Regions from separate parts of the Neobacillus sp. 114 genome, predicted to be linked through region 1. Evidence: riboswitches for the same ligand, from Rfam matches in the RefSeq annotation. Region 1 holds a riboswitch; each other region holds the start of a gene.
The links. A riboswitch is a leader RNA that binds a small molecule or an ion and turns the genes downstream of it on or off. The one in region 1 is predicted to bind cobalamin.
Positions count from the first base shown of each region.

Region 2: another riboswitch for cobalamin. It lies ahead of QNN06_RS20735 (ribonucleoside-diphosphate reductase subunit alpha); the one in region 1 lies ahead of QNN06_RS13005 (prenyltransferase/squalene oxidase repeat-containing protein).
Region 3: another riboswitch for cobalamin. It lies ahead of QNN06_RS17005 (ABC transporter substrate-binding protein); the one in region 1 lies ahead of QNN06_RS13005 (prenyltransferase/squalene oxidase repeat-containing protein).

Region 1 covers NZ_CP126144.1:2,644,008-2,651,201, reverse strand. The annotation lists gene QNN06_RS13020 (transglycosylase domain-containing protein) at 1-2,044, shown strand, start outside; gene QNN06_RS13015 (ECF transporter S component) at 2,061-2,642, opposite strand; gene QNN06_RS13010 (DUF4430 domain-containing protein) at 2,642-3,310, opposite strand; gene QNN06_RS13005 (prenyltransferase/squalene oxidase repeat-containing protein) at 3,313-4,608, opposite strand; cobalamin riboswitch at 4,745-4,937, opposite strand; gene ribH (6,7-dimethyl-8-ribityllumazine synthase) at 5,066-5,533, opposite strand; gene QNN06_RS12995 (bifunctional 3,4-dihydroxy-2-butanone-4-phosphate synthase/GTP cyclohydrolase II) at 5,552-6,745, opposite strand; gene ribE (riboflavin synthase) at 6,783-7,194, opposite strand, start outside.
Region 2 covers NZ_CP126144.1:4,270,413-4,278,329, reverse strand. The annotation lists gene purU (formyltetrahydrofolate deformylase) at 1-207, shown strand, start outside; gene QNN06_RS20760 (hypothetical protein) at 317-454, shown strand; gene QNN06_RS20755 (hypothetical protein) at 490-636, shown strand; gene QNN06_RS20750 (LLM class flavin-dependent oxidoreductase) at 763-1,764, shown strand; gene QNN06_RS20745 (cysteine hydrolase family protein) at 2,004-2,537, shown strand; gene QNN06_RS20740 (OsmC family protein) at 2,816-3,268, shown strand; cobalamin riboswitch at 3,355-3,555, shown strand; gene QNN06_RS20735 (ribonucleoside-diphosphate reductase subunit alpha) at 3,692-5,980, shown strand; gene QNN06_RS20730 (ribonucleotide-diphosphate reductase subunit beta) at 5,992-7,029, shown strand; gene QNN06_RS20725 (flavodoxin domain-containing protein) at 7,026-7,481, shown strand; partial or broken gene QNN06_RS20720 (bifunctional metallophosphatase/5'-nucleotidase) at 7,641-7,917, shown strand, end outside.
Region 3 covers NZ_CP126144.1:3,484,790-3,492,706, reverse strand. The annotation lists gene QNN06_RS17020 (aminotransferase class I/II-fold pyridoxal phosphate-dependent enzyme) at 1-691, shown strand, start outside; gene QNN06_RS17015 (acyl-CoA dehydrogenase family protein) at 759-1,820, shown strand; gene trmL (tRNA (uridine(34)/cytosine(34)/5-carboxymethylaminomethyluridine(34)-2'-O)-methyltransferase TrmL) at 1,890-2,360, opposite strand; cobalamin riboswitch at 2,601-2,790, shown strand; gene QNN06_RS17005 (ABC transporter substrate-binding protein) at 2,959-3,939, shown strand; gene QNN06_RS17000 (FecCD family ABC transporter permease) at 3,936-4,976, shown strand; gene QNN06_RS16995 (ABC transporter ATP-binding protein) at 4,980-5,837, shown strand; gene QNN06_RS16990 (cobyrinic acid a,c-diamide synthase CobB) at 5,824-7,212, shown strand; gene cobT (nicotinate-nucleotide--dimethylbenzimidazole phosphoribosyltransferase) at 7,209-7,917, shown strand, end outside.

The DNA.
Region 1 (7,194 bases):
AACTCAAATTCTATTTTTGATTTGTCTAGTAGTCGTGCTTTCAACTATTTCATATTTTGGCTGGCTCGCCTCACGAGCGAATGTGCAGTCATTAAAGGAAGGCCTAAGCCAGCCGACGGTTATTTATGATAAAAATGGCAATGTTGCTTCAAATGTGGCAACAAACCGAACAAAAGGTGTGAAAATTGAAGAGCTGCCCAAATATGTTCCGAATGCGGTGGTTGCTATAGAGGACGAGCGATTTTATGAGCATGGCGGTTTCGATATTCAGGGGATCGCCCGTGCCTTCTTCGGTAACTTATTCGCCGGCAGGATTACTGGGGGCGGAAGCACCCTTACGCAGCAGCTCACCAAAAACGCGCTGCTGTCACCAGAACGAACTTATAAACGGAAGGCTGAGGAATTATTTTTAGCGGTAAAAATTGAAAAAGTTTATACTAAAGACGAAATTCTGCAAATGTATCTAAACCAAGTTTATTTCGGCAGCGGTGCCTGGGGAATTGGCAATGCCTCAAAGAAATATTTTAATAAGGATGCCAAGGACATGACCATTAGTGAGGCTGCAATGATTGCCGGTCTTCTGCATGCGCCGAATTATCTTGATCCTTATAGAAATTATACGGGAGCAATGGACCGAAGAGATGTCGTGTTGGGTAAAATGAAGGAACTCGGGATGATAACCACAGCCCAATACAGCCAGGCTAAAAAAGAAAAAATCCACCTGCATGACGGCGGTGGCAGCTTCGTAGAGCGGAAATACCCTTATTATGTTGATGCTGTTTTAAACGAAGCCATTTCCCGATACGGTCTGACACAGGATGAAATTTTAACAAGAGGATACCAAATTTATACGGAAATGGATCAAAATTTACAGGCGGGCCTAGAAAAGATTTATGCTAATAAATCCTTTTTTCCTAGAGGGATGGGGGGAGAAACCGTCCAAAGCGGCTCTGTCTTGATGGACCCAGCATCAGGCGGTGTTCTTGCCCTCGTTGGCGGACGCGGTGAACAAGTGTTTCGCGGCTTTAACCGGGCGACGCAATTAAAGGCGCAGCCAGGTTCTTCAATCAAACCGTTGGCTGTCTATACAGCAGCTCTTGAGGAAGGTTATACTTATTCGTCAGAACTGGTGGATGAGCCGCTTACAATTGGCAATTACAAACCGGAAAATTTCACAAAAACATATCAGGGCAAGGTTCCATTGTATAAGGCTTTGGAAGACTCCTTAAATGTTCCGACCGTTTGGCTGTTGAATCAGGTAGGTTTAAACAAGGGACTTGATTCCTTGAAACGTTTCGGTATTCCTATAGAAAAAGAAGATAGAAATCTAGCGGTCGCACTTGGTGGGATGAGTAAAGGCGTTTCCCCTCTGCAGATGGCCAATGCTTACACAGTTTTTCCAAATGGCGGGAAGCGTCAGGACAGCCATTTGATTACAAAAATTGTCGGCCCAACAGACAATATTATTGCTGAACGGGAAGCTAAAACAACCAAAGTGACCTCCAAAAAGGTGGCAAATGAAATGACCTCCATTCTTCTAAATGTGGTTGAATCTGGAACAGGTCAAAAAGCCCGCATCCCAGGAGTACAAATTGCCGGAAAAACCGGTTCAACCCAGCTTCCGTTTGCTGATATAAACGGCACGAAGGATCAGTGGATGGTCGGCTATACGCCCAATCTGGTAGGTGCCATTTGGATTGGTTTTGACCAAACCGACCGCCAGCACTACCTGCCAAGCTCAAGTTCGGCAAATGTCGTTCCTATTTTTAAAGAAATCATGAGAACATCAACAGCCTCTCTTCCTAAAGAAAATTTTGAGGTTGTGTCCATAAATGCTAAGCTAGCCGGGGAAACAAACCCCGCATCAAACATACAAGACCAAGCAGAAGAAATTGGTAAAGAATTAAATGAAAATGCCAAGAAGATTGGGAAATCGATTAAAGAACAAGCACCTGAATGGAAAAAAGGTTTTGAGGAAGTTCTTTATAATGTTGGCGAAAAAGTCGATTCGTTGATTCAAAAACTGCAGAGTATGCAAAAATAGCACGCCGTTTGGCGTGCTATTTATTATCTGTTAACTCAATTGGGTCTTGATGAAATGTTTTTTCCTTATGCCTTTGTAAAAGCTTTAGCAGGACTGGACCAAGGGTTAAATAAAACAAAAAGTTGCCGGCCGCATGATATAAATCAAACGGGATCCCTCTTAAGTAGTAGACCCAAAAAGCAGCCGGGCCGCCAATGATGAAGACGTTTAAGGATACCATAAATCCAAAAAACAGCCCGGTAAATCCGGCGTATACCGATAAAAGTAGATGCGGGATTTTTTCATAAAATCTTCCGATCATGCCCGATAGAACGGCAACTGTCCCCCAAGCAATCAGCTGCATGATAACAAAGGGGCCGAAGCCTAACACAAGATTTGAACCTAATACAGTAAGAACAGCAATAATCAGCCCAAACCGCACCCCATAAATCAAGGCAGAGCAAATAATAATAACCGTTGATGGCTGGACGTTTGGAATCATCCCCATATAAATCCTGCCTACAATACTCAAGGTTGCTAAACACGCCATTAAGGTCATATTCCTTAAAGTAAAAAGTTGCCGTATCTTGGGCTTAAAAACGGAGTGAATACTCGTCATCACTTATCCTCCCTGTAATCGACGACATAATTCCACTCAATCGTGTCGCCCGGATTAACATCCTTTACGCCGGATGATCGGTCTCCTTTAACTCCATTTATTCTGTAGCTCCATCCGCTGTATGGTCCTTTATCAAACTCATGCCAGCCGCCAATGCCTTTTGTATAGAGCGTGGCACCCGTACCAGTGGTATCCAGCTTTATGCCGGCCTCCTGACAGACCTGCTTCAAAACATCGGCAGCTTTCGTTTGGTCATTTATTTCAACTTTTCTTGGTGCGATTAAATAGCCATCAGGTGTCTTTACTGAAACAGTTACTGTGTCTTGCTTTTTCTCTTCCACCTGTGCAGATGCTGGTGCCGTGCTGCTTGCTGCCTGTTGCGTTACCGTTGAGGTTTGTTTTACTGGCTGAGTAGTTATTACTTTTACTGTTGAATTTTTTCCAGCGGTATCAGATGACGTTGCTTCTGCATTGGAAACAATCCCTTCCACATTCTCAACTGTTTCGGCAGCGGTTTGCTGATCCTGCTGAACTTGTTTAACCTGAGGGGTGGTTGTTGTTGTTGTAATCGTTTTGCCCGGAGTATAGCCATATATAGCATAGCCAATCCCACCGATTACCAAGAGCCATGATGCAATATCACCGATGATTTTCTGCCAGCCTTTCATGCTTACACCCCCAAGAACTTTCTTCTAAGAACTAAAGCCAGTGCCCCAATAAATGCAGTAGTGCCCCCTACCTTGAGGTTATTGGAATTGAAGGTACCACTTTCTTTTTCAACTTTCACCTCAACTTTGGGTTCGCCTGCTGCTGTTTGAATCGCTGCTGGCTGCTGGACGACAATCACTTGCGGCTGTGAAGATGTATTTCCTGTAGTTCCTGCTGCGCCGGCATTATTGTTCGTAATGATTTCCCTAATTACCTCTTTCGTTGACTCTGAGACAGGTAATTTAGAAACGTCTGTAGTAGGTGTGACAGTCACGTAATTATTGTTGTTTACGACCGTTGGTGTTGGAGCAGGTATAGTCGGCTGTGATGGTACAGGCTCCTCATTCACTTGATATGGAAAACTAAAAAGTTGGTCTCCAGATTTAAATTTATCGTAAGCTACTAAAGCTTGAAAAACCTGCTCTGTTGCAAAACTATTCTCTGCCGTTTCGGATTTCATCCATTTATAGCCGCCATTTCCTATTTCATAGGTAAATAGATGATTAACAGGATTTTTTCCATCCTTAGTGAATTCAGTGGAAGTCGGGTCTACCCCAATAGAGGAAAGTCCAATTACCACCTGGGCCGTTGAAGATGAGTTTTCTCCCCAATTATCAAAACCGCCATTAGCCGTTTCAACCGCTTTTAAATAAGAGACGGCACTATTGATGTCTGCTTTGACAACACCATCTGACTTATGCTTGCCTAAAGCAGTCAGCACCATTCCAGTTGTATCCGGATCAGCTTGTTCACTTGTTGATCCAGCCCAGTTCCAGCCACCGGCAGTTGAATCCATAGTTGTAATCTTGGCGATAAGTTTATCTTTTGTCCATAAAGCATCAGCTGGGATAGTGTAATCTGCACTATCTAATGCAATTAATGCATATACATAGGCAGTAAATGCGTTCAAGGATGTATCACTGTAAGCCTTTTTTATTAAGTCTTGCCCCTCAAAATTAGCCGGATCTGCCCCTAAAGCACGAACAGCCAGGATAGTTTTATGAAGCTCCGTTCCTTTTAAATCAGTTCCATTTACCCTGCTTTTCAGCTTCATTAGATAGTCTTGCTTGTTTGCTGATGTCAATTTCCCTGCTTTTGATAGAGAAATAGCCAGCCAATCTGAATTTAGCTCTCCAGCCTGAACATGTTCGGCAGTAGAGGCAATCTCTGTGCTGACATCCTCAGCTGCATAAGCATTGTAAGGTACCGCCAGCGCCAGTGCTCCCGCAATAACCATCAATTTTGTTGCTTTTCTCATTATTTCTCTCTCCCTTTCTATCTTTACCCCAAAATTGGCATAAAAAAATCCTCCTATCAACTAGGAGGAGGTGTTATGTATGCTAAGTAACAAACGAGTGACGTTTCCTGCTTAACACTCTCCTATCCACGTAGGCAATTGTGTTTAAAAGCAGGCAGGTTTCCTGGCTCATGGTCATTGCTTCCTATGTCTTCCCATCTTTTGCGACAGTGACATCGTATAGGTTGCTCCCATTTACAGTGGCGGGACCGCGTTGGCTTTTAACCAACTTCCCTATTAAGCTAAGAGTCTTGTGTTAAGACTTTAGCACCTGTTTTTTAAAGATTATTTTTTTATGCTGTTATTATTATAGTAAAAGTCTGGTTCATTTGTACATGTTTTTGTTTTTGCTTTCATTTTTTTACTGAATTAAACAAGCAGGGAGCAACCCTAAAAAAGGTGCCCCCTAGGCTTGCTATTATTCAAAATTTCTTGTTAGGTTTGCCATTTCGATGGCGCCAGAAGCAGCTTCCCAGCCTTTGTTGCCTGCTTTTGTACCAGCCCGCTCGATTGCCTGCTCGATTGAATCTGTGGTTAATACCCCAAAAATAACCGGAATGCCAGTGTCAAGCGTGATGCGGGATACTCCCTTTGCCACTTCATTACACACGAAATCAAAATGTGGTGTGGAACCGCGGATAACTGTACCAAGTGTGATAACTGCATCATATTTTTTGCTGTCAGCCATTTTTTTAGCGATTAATGGAATCTCAAATGCGCCTGGAACCCACGCGACATCCACATCAGCCTCATTCACTCCATGGCGCTTTAAAGCATCCTGTGCGCCAGACAATAATTTGCTTGTAATAAATTCATTAAAACGTCCAACTACGATTCCGACTTTCAGTCCTGTACCAACTAAGTTTCCTTCAAAAATATGTCCCATTTCTATTCCTCCGTATTTTTAATAATGAAGCAGATGACCTAATTTATCATGTTTGGTTTTTAAATAGCTTTCGTTTTCGGGTCTCATTTCCATTTGCAGCGGTACCCGCTCGACGACTTCCAGGTCATAGCCCTTGAGGCCCTTAATTTTACGCGGATTATTCGTTAATAACATCATTTTTCTGATGCCAAGATCTCTTAAAATTTGTGCACCAATTCCGTAATCCCTTAAATCAGGCTTAAAGCCAAGTTTTTCATTTGCTTCTACCGTATCGTAGCCTTGTTCCTGAAGCTGATAGGCCTTCATTTTGTTAAGGAGGCCAATGCCTCTGCCTTCCTGGCGCATATACAACAGCACACCATTGCCGGCTTGTTCAATCTGCATCAGGGCGGCGTGGAGCTGCGGACCGCAGTCACAGCGGTAAGATCCAAAAACATCACCCGTTAAGCATTCCGAATGAACCCTGACCAGAATTGGCTTTTCCGGGTCAATTTCACCTTTAATGAGAGCAACATGCTCTTTGTCGTCTACCATATTTGAATACCCGATTGCTTTAAAATCGCCATATTCAGTCGGCAGCTTGATTTCAACTTCCCGCTTTACCAATTTATCCTTCTGATTTCGATATTCAATCAGATCTTTGATCGTAATCATTTTCAGGCCCAGCTTATCGGCGATTTTTCTAAGCTGCGGTACCCGGGCCATCGTCCCGTCTTCATTCATGATTTCACAAATGACGCCAGCTGGCTTGGCTCCAGATAGTTTTGCAAGATCTACTGCTGCTTCTGTGTGACCTGTTCTTCTAAGGACGCCGCCTTTTTTAGCAATAAGCGGAAAAACATGACCAGGTCGTTTAAAATCGGCAGCTTTTGACTGAGGGTTAATTAAATTCATGATTGTCGCGGACCGTTCAAAGGCCGAAATACCCGTTGTAGCATTTTTATGATCAATGCTGACTGTAAAAGCAGTCCCATGCGGGTCGGTATTGTTAGCTACCATCGGCATTAAATCCAGTTTTTTTGCTAATTCTTCCTCAATCGGAACACAGACAAGGCCTCTCCCATGCGTTACCATCAAATTGATAACCTCAGGAGTCGTTTTTTCAGCAAGCGCTATGAAATCTCCTTCATTTTCCCTGTCCTCATCGTCGCAAACAATGATAACCTTCCCTTGTTTCAATTCTTCGATTGCTTCTTCAATCCTGTCAAACATGCTGTATCACTCCTTTGTTCAGTTTTTTCATGCAATATTATAAAAATCCATTCGCTTCTAAAAATTGGGCCGTAATACCTGATTGGCCTTTAGGCTTCTGATTGTTCGAAAAATTATTCATAAAATGAGCGACATATTTGCCAATCATATCGCATTCTAAATTTACAATCTCACCCTGTCCTTTGATACCGACCACGGTTTCCGACATCGTATGGGGAATCAACGATAATGTAAACGAGTTTTCGGTCACTCCAAATACCGTTAAGCTTGTCCCATCCACTGTTATAGAGCCTTTATAAATGATGTATTTCAATATTTCCGGCTCGGCCTCAATTTCATAATACACAGCATTTTCAAGCGCATTTTTGCTTTTAATAACCCCGGTGCCATCGATATGCCCCGAAACAATATGACCGCCAAACCTTCCCCCGGCCGCCATTGCTCTCTCA
Region 2 (7,917 bases), 1.6 Mb from region 1:
ATCGGGGCCACCTCCCATTATGTGACCAATGATTTGGACGAGGGGCCAATTATCGAGCAGGATATTGCCCGGGTTGACCACCGTTCGAATGTTGAGGCCCTAAAGAAAATCGGTCGTTCGATCGAGCGGAGTGTTTTAGCGCGTGCGGTCAAATGGCATTTAGATGACCGGGTTATTGTCCATGAGAATAAGACGATTGTCTTTTAATGCGAAGTTATAATTTTAAGCCATCCTGATTAGGTGGCTTTTTTGCGTTAGTCTGGAAGAATGAAGCTTTCAATTCAGTTCATAATAAGAACGTAAAGGAGTGATTTTCATGGATGAAAAATATAACACAAACAATGATGCAACGGTGGAATTAAAGAAGGCACTCAATAAAACCAAACCGCCGCAAAACCGGATGAGCGAAGCGGAGAGAAGAATGAAATATGGCGAAAAGGGAAATGAAGTTTAAACTTTCCTGAATCCTATAAAAAATAGAGGTGAAAAATGATGTCAGATAAGAATCCAATTGTGTATTCAGGAAAGGTTTTGGATCAAAGAAATACCTTGACTGGTCCAGACGATTCAGGAAAAACAGGTTATCCGAAACCTCCAAAGCATGTATCAATACAGCAGACGAATAATAACGATTAGTTTGAAGGTAAAGGGTGTCGGGATGGTTCGGCACCTTTTTCTTTTTGTATAAGCATTTAATTTTTGTTCCTAAACTGTCATTGTTACTATAGTAGTGTATCTGTTTAAAGAAAGGACTTATAAATAATGACAAATATTCATATACCAGTTTCCGTATTAAACCTTGCCCCAATTCGGGAAGGACAGGATTCGAAACAAGCGATTGATGAAATGATAGATTTAGCACAGTCAGTTGAAAAAATGGGATATAAACGCTATTGGATTGCCGAACATCACAATACCCCGACGCTGGTTAGTTCTGCAACAGCCATTTTAATAAAACATACGTTAGAACATACAAATGAAATTAGCGTGGGCTCAGGCGGGATTATGCTCCCGAATCACTCCCCTTTGGTAGTTGCTGAACAATTTGGAACAATGGCAACCATTTATCCGGGGCGGGTTGAACTTGGTCTCGGCCGCGCGCCTGGAACAGACATGATGACAGCAAATGCACTAAGACGTTCGAAAAATGATTCTGTCTTTACGTTTCCTGAAGATGTTAAAGCGTTGCAAACGTATTTTGGACCAGAAGACCAGCAAGGTTATGTGCGGGCATATCCTGGAGCAGGAACGAATATCCCTATTTATATTCTTGGTTCCTCGACGGATTCTGCTTATCTTGCTGCAAGTCTGGGTCTGCCTTATGTTTTTGCCTCCCACTTTGCGCCAAGATTTATGGAGGAGGCGATTTCGATATATCGCAGCCGATTCCAGCCGTCAGAGTATTTGGATAAACCATACATGATGGTTTGTTTAAACGTAGTTGCTGCGGAAACGGACGAAGAAGCAAGTTTCTTATCAACTACGATGCGACAATTTTCCCTAAACGTTGTTCGCGGTTCCCGCATGCCATTGCAGCCACCTGTTGAAAATATGGATCAAATTTGGACTCCAATGGAGAAGGAAATGGTGATGTCCATGTCGAGAATGACGATGTTGGGAAGTAAAGAGGCCGTCCGGGAGCAATTATCAGCATTCCAGGAAAAATATAATGTGGATGAACTTATGGCAGTGTCTTATATATATGATGTGGAAAAACAAAAACGATCGTATGAGATATTGAAGGAAATTGTGGACGGGAAATAGGTAAATGGAGGGAAGTGTCTTCTTAGAGGGTTCATGAGGACAGAACCAGTCAATAAATTTAGTAACTTGTCGTCAAAAGCCATTCAGGGAGCCACCTCAAAAAAACCGCAAATCTCTTTTGAGATATTTGCGGTTTTTTTATTATCAAATTTGTGTGAAAATTAAGGTAAATGATGTAAATGTAGTAATCGGTTGGATGTAAAAAAGACAAAAGAATTGCGAAAGGGGAATGAATTCTTATGGGAGCAGGAAAGTCAGCTTTATTGGTTATCGATGTGCAGTTAGGTCCAATTTGGGGGACCTATAAAAAGGATGAAACGGTTTCCGTGATACAAAAGATGATTGCTAAAGCAGAAAGTGAAAATGTCCCGATCGTTTATATTCAGTTTGAAGGTCCGGAGGGAGATTTGTTGGAAAGGGGGACTCAATTTTGGCAGTTTGCTTCCGGTATCACTCCGCGCGAACAGGATATCGTAATCCACAAACGGGCGGCGGATTCTTTTTATCAAACGGAATTACAAGAAGAGTTGCAAAATCGAGGTGTGACCAACCTAGTTGTGGTCGGAGTGAGAACGGAATTCTGCATTGATACGACTTGCCGTGCGGCCATATCACAAGGTTTTGATGTTACATTAGTTGAGGACGGTCATACCACTGTTGACGGATTTTATCCTGCCGAGCAAATAATAAATCACCATAATAGTACCCTAAGAGGGGTGAAAACTCCTGAATATCAGATTGCCGTTGTAAAGGCGGATGAGGTTAACTTTTAAATTAATAACTTTTTACGACGAATGTCTCGCTAAACATTACCGATTTTTCTGATTGTAGGGATTGTGGAGATGGGCTTAGGTATTTTGATCATGGCAGAGGATTCAAATCAATTGTTCCGCCGCCATCATAATCACCATACACATTGAGTGAAGAATGGAGGAGTTTTACATTAAAAAATGTAAGATTCCTTTTTGTCATTTTTTGCAGGGGTTTCGAAAATTTTGTTGAAAGGTTAATAAGGATGGTTCATAAAAAATGATAAAGGGGTATTTGCAAAATGGAAAGTTTTTACTTTAAAGTAAATGGCAGCTGGCATGGAGATCGGAATGGGAAGGGGCATATTCAGACAAACGGTGGTCTGGATATCGCTGTTTCGGCACCGGCGGATATGGAGGGTCCAGGAATCGGGTCAAATCCAGAGGAGCTGCTTATTTCTTCTTCCAATAATTGTTATATGATTACACTAGGGGCGATGCTGGGGAATCGAAAAATTGAGGTAGAAAAACTCGAGGTTGTTTCTGAGGGTGTAGTTGACAGGGAGGATGGCAAATTGAAGTTTAAACAAATTATCCATCGCCCAGTTTTTTATATTAATAGTGCCTCGGGGATCTCCCCAGAAAAATTGCTAGAGATTGCAGTCCGGGCCGAGAAAGCTTGCTTTATTTCGCAGACATTACGGCCAAGTATCGATATTTCAGTAGAGCCAAATGTTGTTGTTGATGGAAAATAATACTTGACCAAAAAATGAGCTTGTACTAATATTGATATTAGTTTTTCTATATATTGTTTTATTTGCAAAACTAAAAACTATATATTGTGTTAGCCTTAAAGGAAGACGCCGAACACGGCTTAATAGGGAATCCGGTGTGATGCCGGAACTGCCCCCGCAACTGTAAATGCTGACGAAATGAGCAAACCACTGTATAAGAAGGCTTATGAAAATAGGTGCTTATACGGGAAGGGCTCAGAGTAGAGTGATGCATAAGTCAGGAGACCTGTCTTTCTTAAGATGTTTCAACTTCTTCGGGGATTGAGAAGAGGAAACGACGGCGACAGAAAAAGAAGGCATGGTTTCGTTTTCTATTTTGTTGTTTGCTCGTTTCATCCGCTCGGATCCCCCCGAAGCGGATTTTTTATTTTTAGGGGGAAAACCATGACCACACAGGAAAAATCAGATTTACATGAAGTTTTAGAAACAATTAGGCAGGTCTCGGAGAAATATAATCTCGATACAACAGAGCTGCAAAAACAAATTAGGGAACTTGATATTTCCAAAAAAGAGGCAAATCAGCAGGCGTTATTATATGCAGTAAACCAAATTGCTATGGACCAGCCAGATTGGACTTTTATCGCTGCCCGGTTATATCTGTATGAACTCTATATAAATGCATCGGAAAACAGAGGGTATGATTCTTCATTAAAATACGGAGATTTTTACGGCTTAATTCAACATTTAACGAGAATAGGGATTTATTCTAGTGACCTATTAAATGTATATACCAAAGAGGAAATGGATGAATTAGCAGCAGATATAAACCCAGAGCGGGATGAGTTATTTAATTACATAGGGTTATTCTTATTGGCAGACCGTTACCTTGCCCGAGACCATAATCGAACCATTTTCGAACTACCGCAGGAACGTTTCATGATCATTGCCATGACAATCATGAAAAATGAGGACAAGGACCATCGATTAAAGCTTGTAAAGGAAGCCTACTGGGCACTGAGCAATTTATACATGACCGTTGCCACTCCTACCTTGGCGAATGCCGGAAAAAGCTTTGGCCAGCTTTCATCCTGCTTCATTGATACGGTGGACGATTCCCTTGATGGCATCTATTTAAACAATTGGGATATTGCCAGGTTAAGCAAAGATGGCGGTGGGATTGGGATTTACTTTGGAAAAGTCCGGGCACTGGGTTCTGATATTAAGAAATTCAAGGGAAATTCCTCTGGTGTTGTACCATGGATCAAACTAGTTAATGACACCGCAGTAAGTGTTGATCAATTAGGGCAGCGTCAGGGGGCGATTTCCGTTTATTTGGATTTATTCCATAAGGACTTGATGAACGGATTCCTGGATTTGAAAACGAACAACGGGGACGAACGCCGGAAAGCACATGATATTTTTACAGGTGTCTGCGTGCCCGATCTTTTTATGGAAAAACTGCAAGAGACCGATGGGACTGGCAGAAGCAGCGGCGAGTGGCATACCTTTTGTCCCCATCAAGTGAAGCAGGTGATGGGCTGGAAGGATGCCGATGGAAATCCACTTGGACTAGAGGATTTTTACGATGAAATTGACCGGAGATACTTTACGGAGAAATATAAAGAGGCTGTTAACCATCCTTTATTGCCGCGAAAAACGTATAGGGCTATGGATATTATGGCGCGAATCATGATGGTGCAATTGGAAACGGGCACGCCATATATGTTTTATCGGGATGAAGTCAACCGGCAAAATCCTAATAAACATCTATTAGGAAAGGGCCGCACCTCGATATTCTGCAGCAACCTTTGTACGGAAATCACGCAAAATATGTCGGCGACGAAAATTGTTAACGAATACCAGGATCAGGATGGAAATGCAGTTATTGTTCGTAAACCTGGAGATTTCGTGGTGTGTAATCTATCATCTATCAATCTAGCAAAAGCGGTGCCGGCTAAGGTAATGGAGCGTTTGGTCCGTATCCAGGTCAGAATGCTGGATAATGTCATTGATTTAAATACCATTTCGGTAGGACAGGCGCAGATGACGAATCAAAAATTCCGGGCTATCGGTCTCGGTACGTTTGGTTGGCATCATCTTTTAGCGCTGAAGGGGATCCACTGGGAATCTGATTCGGCCGTTGAATTTGCGGATGAGCTTTATGAGGAGATAGCCTATTATACCATCCGTTCCTCAATGGAATTGGCCCGAGAGAAGGGAGCCTACAGCAAGTTCCTTGGTTCGGAGTGGCAGACAGGCGAGTATTTTGTCCGGAAAAAGTATCGGTCTGATAGGTGGCTGGAGTTAAAAAGGGAGGTCGCACAATACGGTCTCCGGAATGGCTGGCTAATGGCTATCGCACCAAATTCATCAACGGCCAAGATTGGTGGTTCAACCGATGGAATTGACCCAATTTACTCTGTCGAATACGCGGAGGAAAAGAAAAACTTTAAATTTAAAGTAACAGCACCAGATTTGAACCATCGAACGTATATCTATTACCGCCGGGCAAGGCACGAGCTCGATCAGCAGTGGAGCATTCAACAAAATGCTGCCCGCGCTCGCCATATTGACCAGGCGATTAGCTTTAATCTTTATGTCCGGCATGATATCAAGGCGAAAGAACTGTTGAACCTGCATCTAGAAGCGTGGCGGCAGGGTTTAAAGACGACGTACTATGTTAGAAGCACATCGCAAACGGAAATCGAGGAATGCGAAGCTTGCCATAGCTGATAGGAGGAACCATGAACCTTTTGAAAAAAATAAAACTGCTGAACCCGGAGTTTCCAAATAAATCAACAGGTATTATCAACGGGCAGTCATCGGGGCTGCTCAATTGGAACGATATTGCCTATCCGCAGATGTACGATTTGTATCAAACGTTATTGTCAAATTTTTGGAAGGCGCAAGAGATTAATATGCAGGATGACATAAAACAGTGGGACCTGCTTAGTGACATTGAAAAAGATGTATTTTTGCGAATCAATACCCAGCTTGCATCGCTGGACAGCCTGCAAACACCGACGATGACACAAGTAATGGATTATGTGACCGATTCCAGCTTTAAAGCGATTTTTGCAGTGATTGCCCAACAGGAGGCGGTCCATAATGAATCCTACTCATATATACTGAGCTCCCTTGTGCCGTTAAGTGAACAAAATGAGCGGTTTAATCAAGCGAAAAGTGACCAGATTGTACAAAAACGGAACCAACTGATTTTAGATGCATATGAACGATTTCGCGAAAAGCCCACAGCGCAACATTTATTTGAATTAGGTGTAAACTCAATTAACCTCGAGGGGATCTATTTTTATGCGGGCTTTGCCTTTTTCTATCATCTTGCTCGGGAGCAGAAAATGCTGAAAACCAGTACGATGATCAGCTATATCCAGCGGGATGAAATGCAGCATGCGTACTTCATGGCCCAATTTATACGGATTTTGTTAACAGAGAATCCAGAGCTGTACACTCAGGAGAATCTGGATTATGTATATCAGACCATTGGACAAGCCGTTGAACTGGAAAAGGAATGGGCGTCCTTTATCTTAAAGGAAATTGACGGTATCGATTTAAGAGAGTATGAGGAATATACAGAATATCTTGCCAATAAGCGCCTTCGACAGCTTGGATTGCAGAATTTATATAAGGAAAGGAACAATCCGATGCCTTGGATTCATGTGTTTAGTGATGAAATGCTGAACGGAACAAAATCCGATTTCTTCGAGCAGAAGCCGCGGACCTATTCTAAGGTCACCCAATCAAATGGGTTCGATGAGTTATGAAAATAGCCATCGTCTATGCATCAAAAACAGGGAATACGGAGGAGTTAGCCTATTTGCTGTGGAGTTTATTTTTACAGAAAAATAGAGATACAGCCCTGTTTCGTGTCGACCAATTTCCAGTTTGGGAATTAGCGGGGTTTGATGCAGTCGTGGTTGGAACCTATACGTGGGGAAATGGGGAAATCCCATACGAAATGATGGAACTGTACCGCGCTTTTGAAACTTTGGAGGTCAGCAGCATGATTACGGGGGCGGCAGGAACTGGCGACAGCGGGTACCCAAGATATTGCGGGGCAGTTGATGAATTTAGGGATATGCTTTATGTTCAGACTAACTTGGCGGCCACTCTTAAAATTGAAGTGATTCCGCAGGCAAAGGACTTAGAGCGATGCAAGAAGTTTGTGGATGCCATTGTGCAACGAATCAACCAAAGAATTGCTTTGGGTTCGTAACTAAAGAAATGCGAGAATTTAAAAATAGTTCTCGCATTTTTGGATTTAATTTCAGTCATATCCGCAAAAGGAGGGAAATCCCTAGAAAAATTTGCTAAAATAGAAATGACGTATGTATTCATACACCAGGTGAAAATTTAAATGTAAAGAGGGGATTGGATGAAAGTTCAAAAAACGCTTTACCGCAAGTTTTTCTCGGTATTAACTGCCGCCGCCATGATGACAACCGCCACTGCTGCTCTTGCAGCCCCTAAAGAACTTCCCGTACCGCCGGCAAAAGCACAAGCTAATGCCTCCTATGAATCTGCTCTACATAATAAAGACAAAAGCAGCTATACGTTGACTATCATGCACACCAATGATACCCATGCACATTTAGACAATATTGCAAGAAGGATAACCGCTATTAAACAAGTGCGCGAAGCACATCCAAGTT
Region 3 (7,917 bases), 840 kb from region 1:
TTATTTATTACTGGCATCATTAGACGTAGCCAGAAAATCATTAGCTACAGAAGGACAAGCACTGTTGGAGGGCACGATTCGAAAAGCAGAAGAAACACGTTCGAAAATTAATGAAATTCCTCATCTTTATTGTATGGGGCATGAAATTCTGGAATCAAGTGCAGCCGTCGCGATGGATCCTACCAAGCTTTTAATATCTGTAAAAGAGTTAGGGATTACAGGATATGATGTTGAAAAATGGCTGCGAAATCGATTTAATATTGAAGTCGAATTGTCCGATTTGTACAACATCCTTTGTATTGTAACACCTGGAGATACTCAGGAGGATTTAAACACACTTATAAAAGCATTAACTGTATTGTCACAAGAATATAAAGTTCAAGCGGACATGAATATAAACAGTTCAGTCTTGTTACCTGAAATTCCTTCGTTGGCTTTAACACCACGGGATGCTTATTACGCTGAAACGGAAGTGATTCCATTTGAACAGTCTGTTGGAAGAATCATTGCAGAATTTGTAATGGTTTATCCGCCAGGCATCCCAATTTTTATACCGGGTGAAATAATTACGGAAGAGAATATAGTATACACAAGAAAAAATATCGAAGTCGGTCTTCCTGTTCAAGGTGCAGAGGATGAACAACTAAGAACTATTCGAGTTATCAAGGAATATATACCATTTAATAGTTAACAAACAGAAGCAAGAGAGCATTGAATGGAGGAAATAGAAATATCCTATCAGGATTAGGGGTGCAAATGTGATAACAAATAAAGAAGAGGTAGTTTTAAAACAAATCATTGATGAATATCTTCAACCATTTATCAGGCAAATAGATGAACATGCTTATTATCCTAAAGAATTTCTGAGTTCGGTCGGTAAAGCAGGTTTTTTTCATCCAAACGGATTACAAAAGGAACATGTCAATAATAGAGAGATGTATTTAATAGAAGAAACTGCGAAGTATTGCATGACATCAGCTTTTACATTATGGTGTCATTTAGCCGGTCTAGCGTCTGTGAGATTGAGCAACAATTTTTTTATTAATAAAAATTTGTTACCATTATTAGAATCAGGAGATAAACTGGTAGGGACTGGTTTATCAAACGCATTAAAATTTTATGCTGGGCTGGAAACTATCAGGCTTAAAGCTGAAAGAGTTGATGGGGGATATATCATAAATGGCAGTTTGCCTAGTGTTTCAAATTTGAAGGACGATCACTGGTTTGTTATCCTAGCATCTCTAAATCACCACCAGCGAATAATGTGTATGATACCTGTAAAAATTGAAGGTTTAGCGTTAGAAAGTAAAACAAATTTTGTTGGTATAAATGGTAGTGCAACTTACTCTTGTTCCTTGCATAATGTGTACGTTCCAGATGATTGGATTATCGCCGAAGAAGCAGACTCATTTATACAAAAAGTACGACCAACATTAGCACTCTACCAAATTCCTTTGGGAATAGGAGTATCTTATGCTTCTCTTAAATCTATGGAAGAGTGTTATTCCAGGGATGTAGAAGTTAATCAACATTTAAAACCGCAGCCAAAGGAATTGATTGAAGAACTACAGTGCATCCGCGAAAAAGCATATAAACTTGCAAATACTTTAGATCTATCGCTTATTTGGAAGGAAATATTGTTAACACGATTAGAAATAGCTAAATTGACCTTGAAAGTGGTCCATGCCGACATGCTCTATTCCGGTGGCCAAGCTTATTTACAAGGGAGTGCACCATTTAGAAGGCTGAGAGAAGCTTACTTTTTAGTAAATCTTAGTCCAACAATCAAGCATTTAGAGATGATTAAGTTAGGTGGATAATAATTTTTTTAAATAATATTTAACTTAGTTTAAACAATTAAACAAAATCTTCCAGTTAGGAAGATTTTGTTATTTTAAATTAGGAAATCCCTGCTGTCGCAAAGCCTCATACACCAATATCGCAGCTGTATTCGAGAGGTTCAGTGAACGAACATGGTCATTCATTGGTATTCTCAAAAAGTGATCTTTATGTGTTCTTAGTAAATCTTTTGGTAAACCCGTTGTTTCTTTTCCAAACATAAAATAATGTTCCTTTGAAACATCGCTGAAATCAAAGGATGAATGTGCTGTTTCACCAAACGTTTCAATATAGTAAAACTCACCATGATTTTTTGAAAAAAAGTCATCCAATGAGTCATAATACGTTATGTTTACAGACTGCCAGAAATCTAAACCAGCTTGTTTTATCATTTTTTCATCTGTTGAAAAGCCAAGCGGCCGTATTAAATGCAAGGCTGTATCCGTTGCGGCACACGTCCGTGCAATATTTGCCGTATTAGACGGAATTTCTGGTTGATATAGTACAACATGTATTGCCAAGAATGGTCACCTCTTACTTTCTTTTACCCTACAAATTATAGCATACAGTTTGTGAAGAAATGTACTTTGTAAAAGGGTCTTTTATAAATGTGCATTTGAAATTCTTCAAGTTTAGTTTGTGGATCCATTTATGTTTACCGGCGATACAGGTCTATTCTAATCTTATATCGCAAAACCAAATATTTGCTTATCATGAAGTATTTGCTATAATACTAGTTGAGTAATTTGCTTGACCAATTGAATCTTACATAGCTAGTAGGTGCCTTATCATTGGATAAGGTTAAAAGGGAAGTCGGTGAGAATCCGGCGCGGTCCCGCCACTGTTATTCGGGGATAACCTCGCAGTACCACTGTTCCAACTTAGGAATGGGAAGGAGAGGAAGTCACGTTACCCGTAAGCCAGGAAACCTGCCTATTAAGCTTGCCAACGAAATCCTTCGTGGAAAAGGATCGGCATAATCAGTATAAATATATTTATTTTTTCTGATTTCGCGCGCCCTGTTTCCGAATGGAAGCAGGGCTTTTTTCGTTGTTATGGGAAAGACTTCAAGATATCAAGCTCATCTCGAACTATAAACGAAGGGAAGAGAATTGAGTAATGAGAAAGTTTTTGGCATTAATTTTGACTGTATTGATGATGGTGACAATCAGCGCATGTGGGACATCAAAAGAATCTTCAGGTGCTGATAAAAAACAAAAATCCGAAACAGCAACTGAAGAGGTAAAGGTTAAAGAAACAGTTTACCCGCTTACAGTGAAGGATGCAACGGGTGCTGAATTAACTTTTGATAAGGCACCGGAACGTATTGTATCTACCTCTCCATCAGAAACGGAAATTCTTTTCGCTCTAGGCCTGGGCGATAAAATTTTTGGTGTATCTGATTATGATGATTACCCTAAAGAAGCAACGACAAAGCCAAAAGTAGGCGGGGTGACTAAGCCAAATGAGGAAGCCATTATTGCTGCTAATCCGGATTTAGTAATCGGTGGCATTTCCATGAAAAATGATATTGCTGAGAAATTTCGTGGTTTAGACCTTAAGTTATATAAAACTGAGCCGAAAAAGATGGAGGATATTTTAAATAATATTATCCAAATTGGCATCATAACAGATACTCAGGAAAAAGCAGAGGAACTAGTGGCTAAAATGAAGGAAGATATTCGCACTGTCACAGAAGCTGCTGCAAAAATTAAGGAAGAAGATAAGAAAAAAGTCTATATTGAATTTTCTCCAGGCTGGACGGTTGGCAAGGGTGAATTTATGGATGAACTGATTACGCTGGCTGGCGGCGTTAATATTGCTTCAGATCTGGAAGGCTGGAATGCCATCAATGAAGAGAAGATCATTCAGGATAACCCGGATGTCATTTTGTATTCCGCTAATGTTGTTGATGATAAGTCTGGCAAACCGCTAGAGGAATTAATTAAATCTAGAAGTGGCTGGGATAAGATTACAGCCATTCAAGAAGGTCGACTGACGGGGATTGAAGGAAATATTATGTCCAGACCCGGACCAAGAATAACAGATGCACTGAAGCAAATTGCTGTGGCAATTTATCCGGAATCGTTTAAGAAATGAAAAGAAGATTAGCAATATGGGGGGGAGCGGGTTTCGTTCTCCTGCTTTTCTCAGTGGTCATTAGTTTATCGCTTGGTACTGCTAATCTAGCTCTTTCGCAAGTTTGGGGAATTCTCTTGCACCAGCTGCCTTTTTTACAAAGTCTCATAGATTCCAACTGGCCTGAATCAGCTGAGCAAATCATTTTAAAAGTTCGTTTGCCACGGGTTTTTCTTGCCATTCTTGTTGGAGCATGCTTATCACTTGCTGGTGCTGGCTTTCAAGGAGTGTTGCGCAACCCGTTAGCTGACCCGTATACATTAGGGGTAGCATCTGGGTCAGCGGTAGGTGCTGCTTTCATAATTCTATTCGGGTTTCATACTAGTTTATTTGGTATTTGGACCATACCACTGGTTGCATTTATGACAGGCCTGATTAGTTTGCTTGTTGTACTCCGTTTAGCAAATGTACATGGAAAGTTTAAAGTAGAAACAATCATTTTATCTGGGGTTGTCGTTTCTGCTTTTCTTGGATCACTTGTTTCCTTTATGGTGTCATTGTCAGATCAGGTGGTGAATGAAATCGTCTTTTGGCTGATGGGGAGTTTAGCCTTAAGAGGTTGGTCATTTACCTTTGTGCTCATGCCTTATTTAGCAATTGGAATAGTGGTGTTGCTGTCATATGGACGTACATTAAATTTATTTGCATTAGGAGAGCGGCAGGCAGCCCATTTGGGTGTCAACATTAAACGTACACGGCTCGTTGTGTTGGTCGTTTCCACCCTAATCACCTCTGCCGCAGTGTCAATTGTAGGAACGATTGGTTTTGTCGGGCTTGTCGTCCCACACTTAGTGAGGCTAATAGTTGGGCCGGATTACCGATTATTACTGCCATTGTCCGTGATATTTGGTGCCATATATGTCCTTTGGGCAGATACGATTGCCCGTACATTACTTAGCCCAACGGAGATTCCGCTCGGGGTTGTGACCGCATTTCTTGGCGCTCCATTCTTTGCGTACTTGCTTCGTAGAAATAAGCAAATGACAGGGGGAAGTTGATGGATGTTTATTGAAGTGGAAAGCTTAAGTAAACGGTTTGACAACCAGTCTGTGCTTGATGAAATTAGCTTTTCTGTGAAACGTGGAGAATGCTTGGGGATCATTGGACCGAACGGTAGCGGCAAGTCTACATTGTTAAAGCTATTGTCGGGAGTGGATCGTGCAACAGCCGGAAGAATTGAATTAAATGGGAAACGGATTGAACTTTATACACGCAAGGAACTAGCCAAATGGTTGGCAGTATTGCAGCAGGAATCTCTACCTCCAATTGGATTTACAGTAAGAGAGGTTATAGAAATGGGGAGGTTTCCTTTTCAAAATTGGCTCGGTGAAGAAAAAACAGAGATTGAACCACTAATCGATTCCATTATAGAGAAAATGGGGTTATCTGAGTTAAGTGATCGCCTGCTTGAAAGCCTTAGCGGGGGCGAGCGGCAGCGAGTAGCTCTTGGAAAGACAATGGCACAGCAGCCAAAGCTTCTGATGCTTGATGAACCGACCACCTATCTCGATATTGGTCATCAGGTACTTTTGATGGATCGGATTCGAGAATGGCAGCAAGAAGATGATCTGACCGTAATCGCGGTTCTGCATGATTTAAATATAGCTGCACTGTATTGTAATCGGTTGCTCCTGTTACATAATGGGAGAGTAGTAGCGGCTGGAGCTCCAAAGCACATCATTCGAGCAGATTTGATTCAACACATCTACGGTACTACACCCATTGTAATGGAACACCCTGTTTTTGGAGTACCACAAATTATCCTTCAAGGAGAAAGTATAGCGCAGCGTACACTTTCTATGAAGAGTGGTAAAGAAGGAATCAGCAGAAAGCGGAGGAATGGCTATGTCCATCAATAGAATTGTAGTTGCAGGTACGGGAAGCGGTGTTGGAAAAACAACACTGACAATTGGTTTAATGTCAGCGTTAATCAAGCGTGGTTTAACGGTTCAAGGCTTTAAATGCGGACCTGACTATATTGACCCTTCTTATCATACAGCTGTCACCAATCGAGTTTCTCGTAATTTAGACAGTTGGATGCTTACACATGATAGAGTTTTGGATATTTTTACGCATGGAAGTCGTGAAGCTGATATTTCGATTATAGAAGGAGTTATGGGATTTTTTGATGGGAAAAGTCCGGAAACGAATGAAGGAAGTACTGCAGAGATTAGTATAATAACCAAAAGTCCGGTATTGCTTGTTGTCAATTGTGAAAGTATGGCCCGAAGTGCAGCAGCGATTGTGAAGGGTTTTCAAATGTTTGCAGAAGGGCCAAATATTGCAGCAGTAATTGCCAACAAAGTTGGGAGTGAAGGTCATTTTCAGCTTGTCAAAAAAGCGATTGAACAAGAATGTCATGTTCCTGTTATCGGCTACTTGAAACGAGAGCTAGACATTGAAATCCCAGAAAGACATCTTGGACTTATTCCTTCCATTGAACGAGGAGAACTTACACCATTTTTCGATAAATTAGGAGACTTGGTTTTAGAGACGATTGATATGGACAAGCTACTTGAATTAGCTGAAGCTGAGCCGCTAACTGTAAGTGAAACATCCTCCATGTTTGAACAGAAGGAAGAAAAAATCATGAAAATGGCAGTTGCAAAGGATGAAGCCTTTAATTTCTATTATCCTGAGAATCTAGAAATGTTGGAAGCAAATGGTGTAGAGATTGTATATTTTTCACCTTTGGCTAATGAAGAACTGCCAAAAGATGTTGATGGCCTTTATATAGGAGGAGGCTTCCCGGAGGAATTCGCTCATGTGCTGGAATGTAATGTAAAGACAAAGAATTCTATCAAGAATTCAATTGAAGCTGGATTGCCTACTCTTGCTGAATGTGGCGGGTTCATGTATTTAACCGAGTCCATTGAAACGACGAAAAAGAAGAAGTATCAAATGATTGGGGTAATCCCAGGCAAGGTACAAATGAAAACATCTTTGCAAGCTTTAGGGTACAGAGAGATTAGTGGTCTAAATGACAATTTTATTCTAAAAAACCAAAGTGCAAGAGGGCATGAATTTCATTATTCCTCCTTTTTGCCTAACGAAGAGAAGCTCCCACATGCCTATGAAACGAAAGGGATGCGGGGTGTAAGCAAGGAAGGATATCTACAGCACAATTTAGTAGCTGGCTACACTCATTTTCACTTTGGCTCGAATCCGGCGCTGGTTGAGAATTGGATTGAAAAATGTTTGGAGTTTAAAGCTAGTAAGGGGAGAATAGGATGAAACAACTTTTCGAATCGATTCCAAAAGTTAATAAGGAAATGGGCAGACAGGTTAGTGAATATATTAATACGTTGACAAAGCCAATTGGAAGCCTTGGGAGGCTAGAAGAATTGGCGATTAAACTAGCAGAAATGAAAAATGAAGCATTTCCAAGTGTAACACCACCTGGAGTCCTGGTTTTTGCAGCGGATCATGGAATTACTCACGAAGGTGTTTCTGCCTATCCGCAAGCCGTGACAGAACAGATGGTTCGGAATTTTTTAAACGGTGGTGCCGCTATAAATGTCTTTAGTAGACAAATAGGTGCCTTACTTGAGGTAATCGACATTGGAGTAGCAAACGATATTGAACATGAGAGTCTAATAAATAAAAAGATTCGTTATGGTACTGCCAATTTCTATCGTGAGAATGCTATGAGCCGTGAAGAAGCTGAACAAGCGATTGAAGTAGGCTATCAGCAAGGCTTACAAATCATCAAAAAAGGGGCACAGTGTCTCATACTCGGCGAGATGGGAATAGGGAATACGACTTCAAGTAGTGCAATCTTAGCTGTTCTTAGCAATAGAGATATTTCTTCACTAGTAGGTAAAGGTACGGGGATTTCAGATGAAACATTAGTACATAAAGCTGAAATTATTAAACAGGCACTTGAAAGAAGGAGCCCTAATCCAAATGATCCCATCGATATCATTGCTAAAGTGGGAG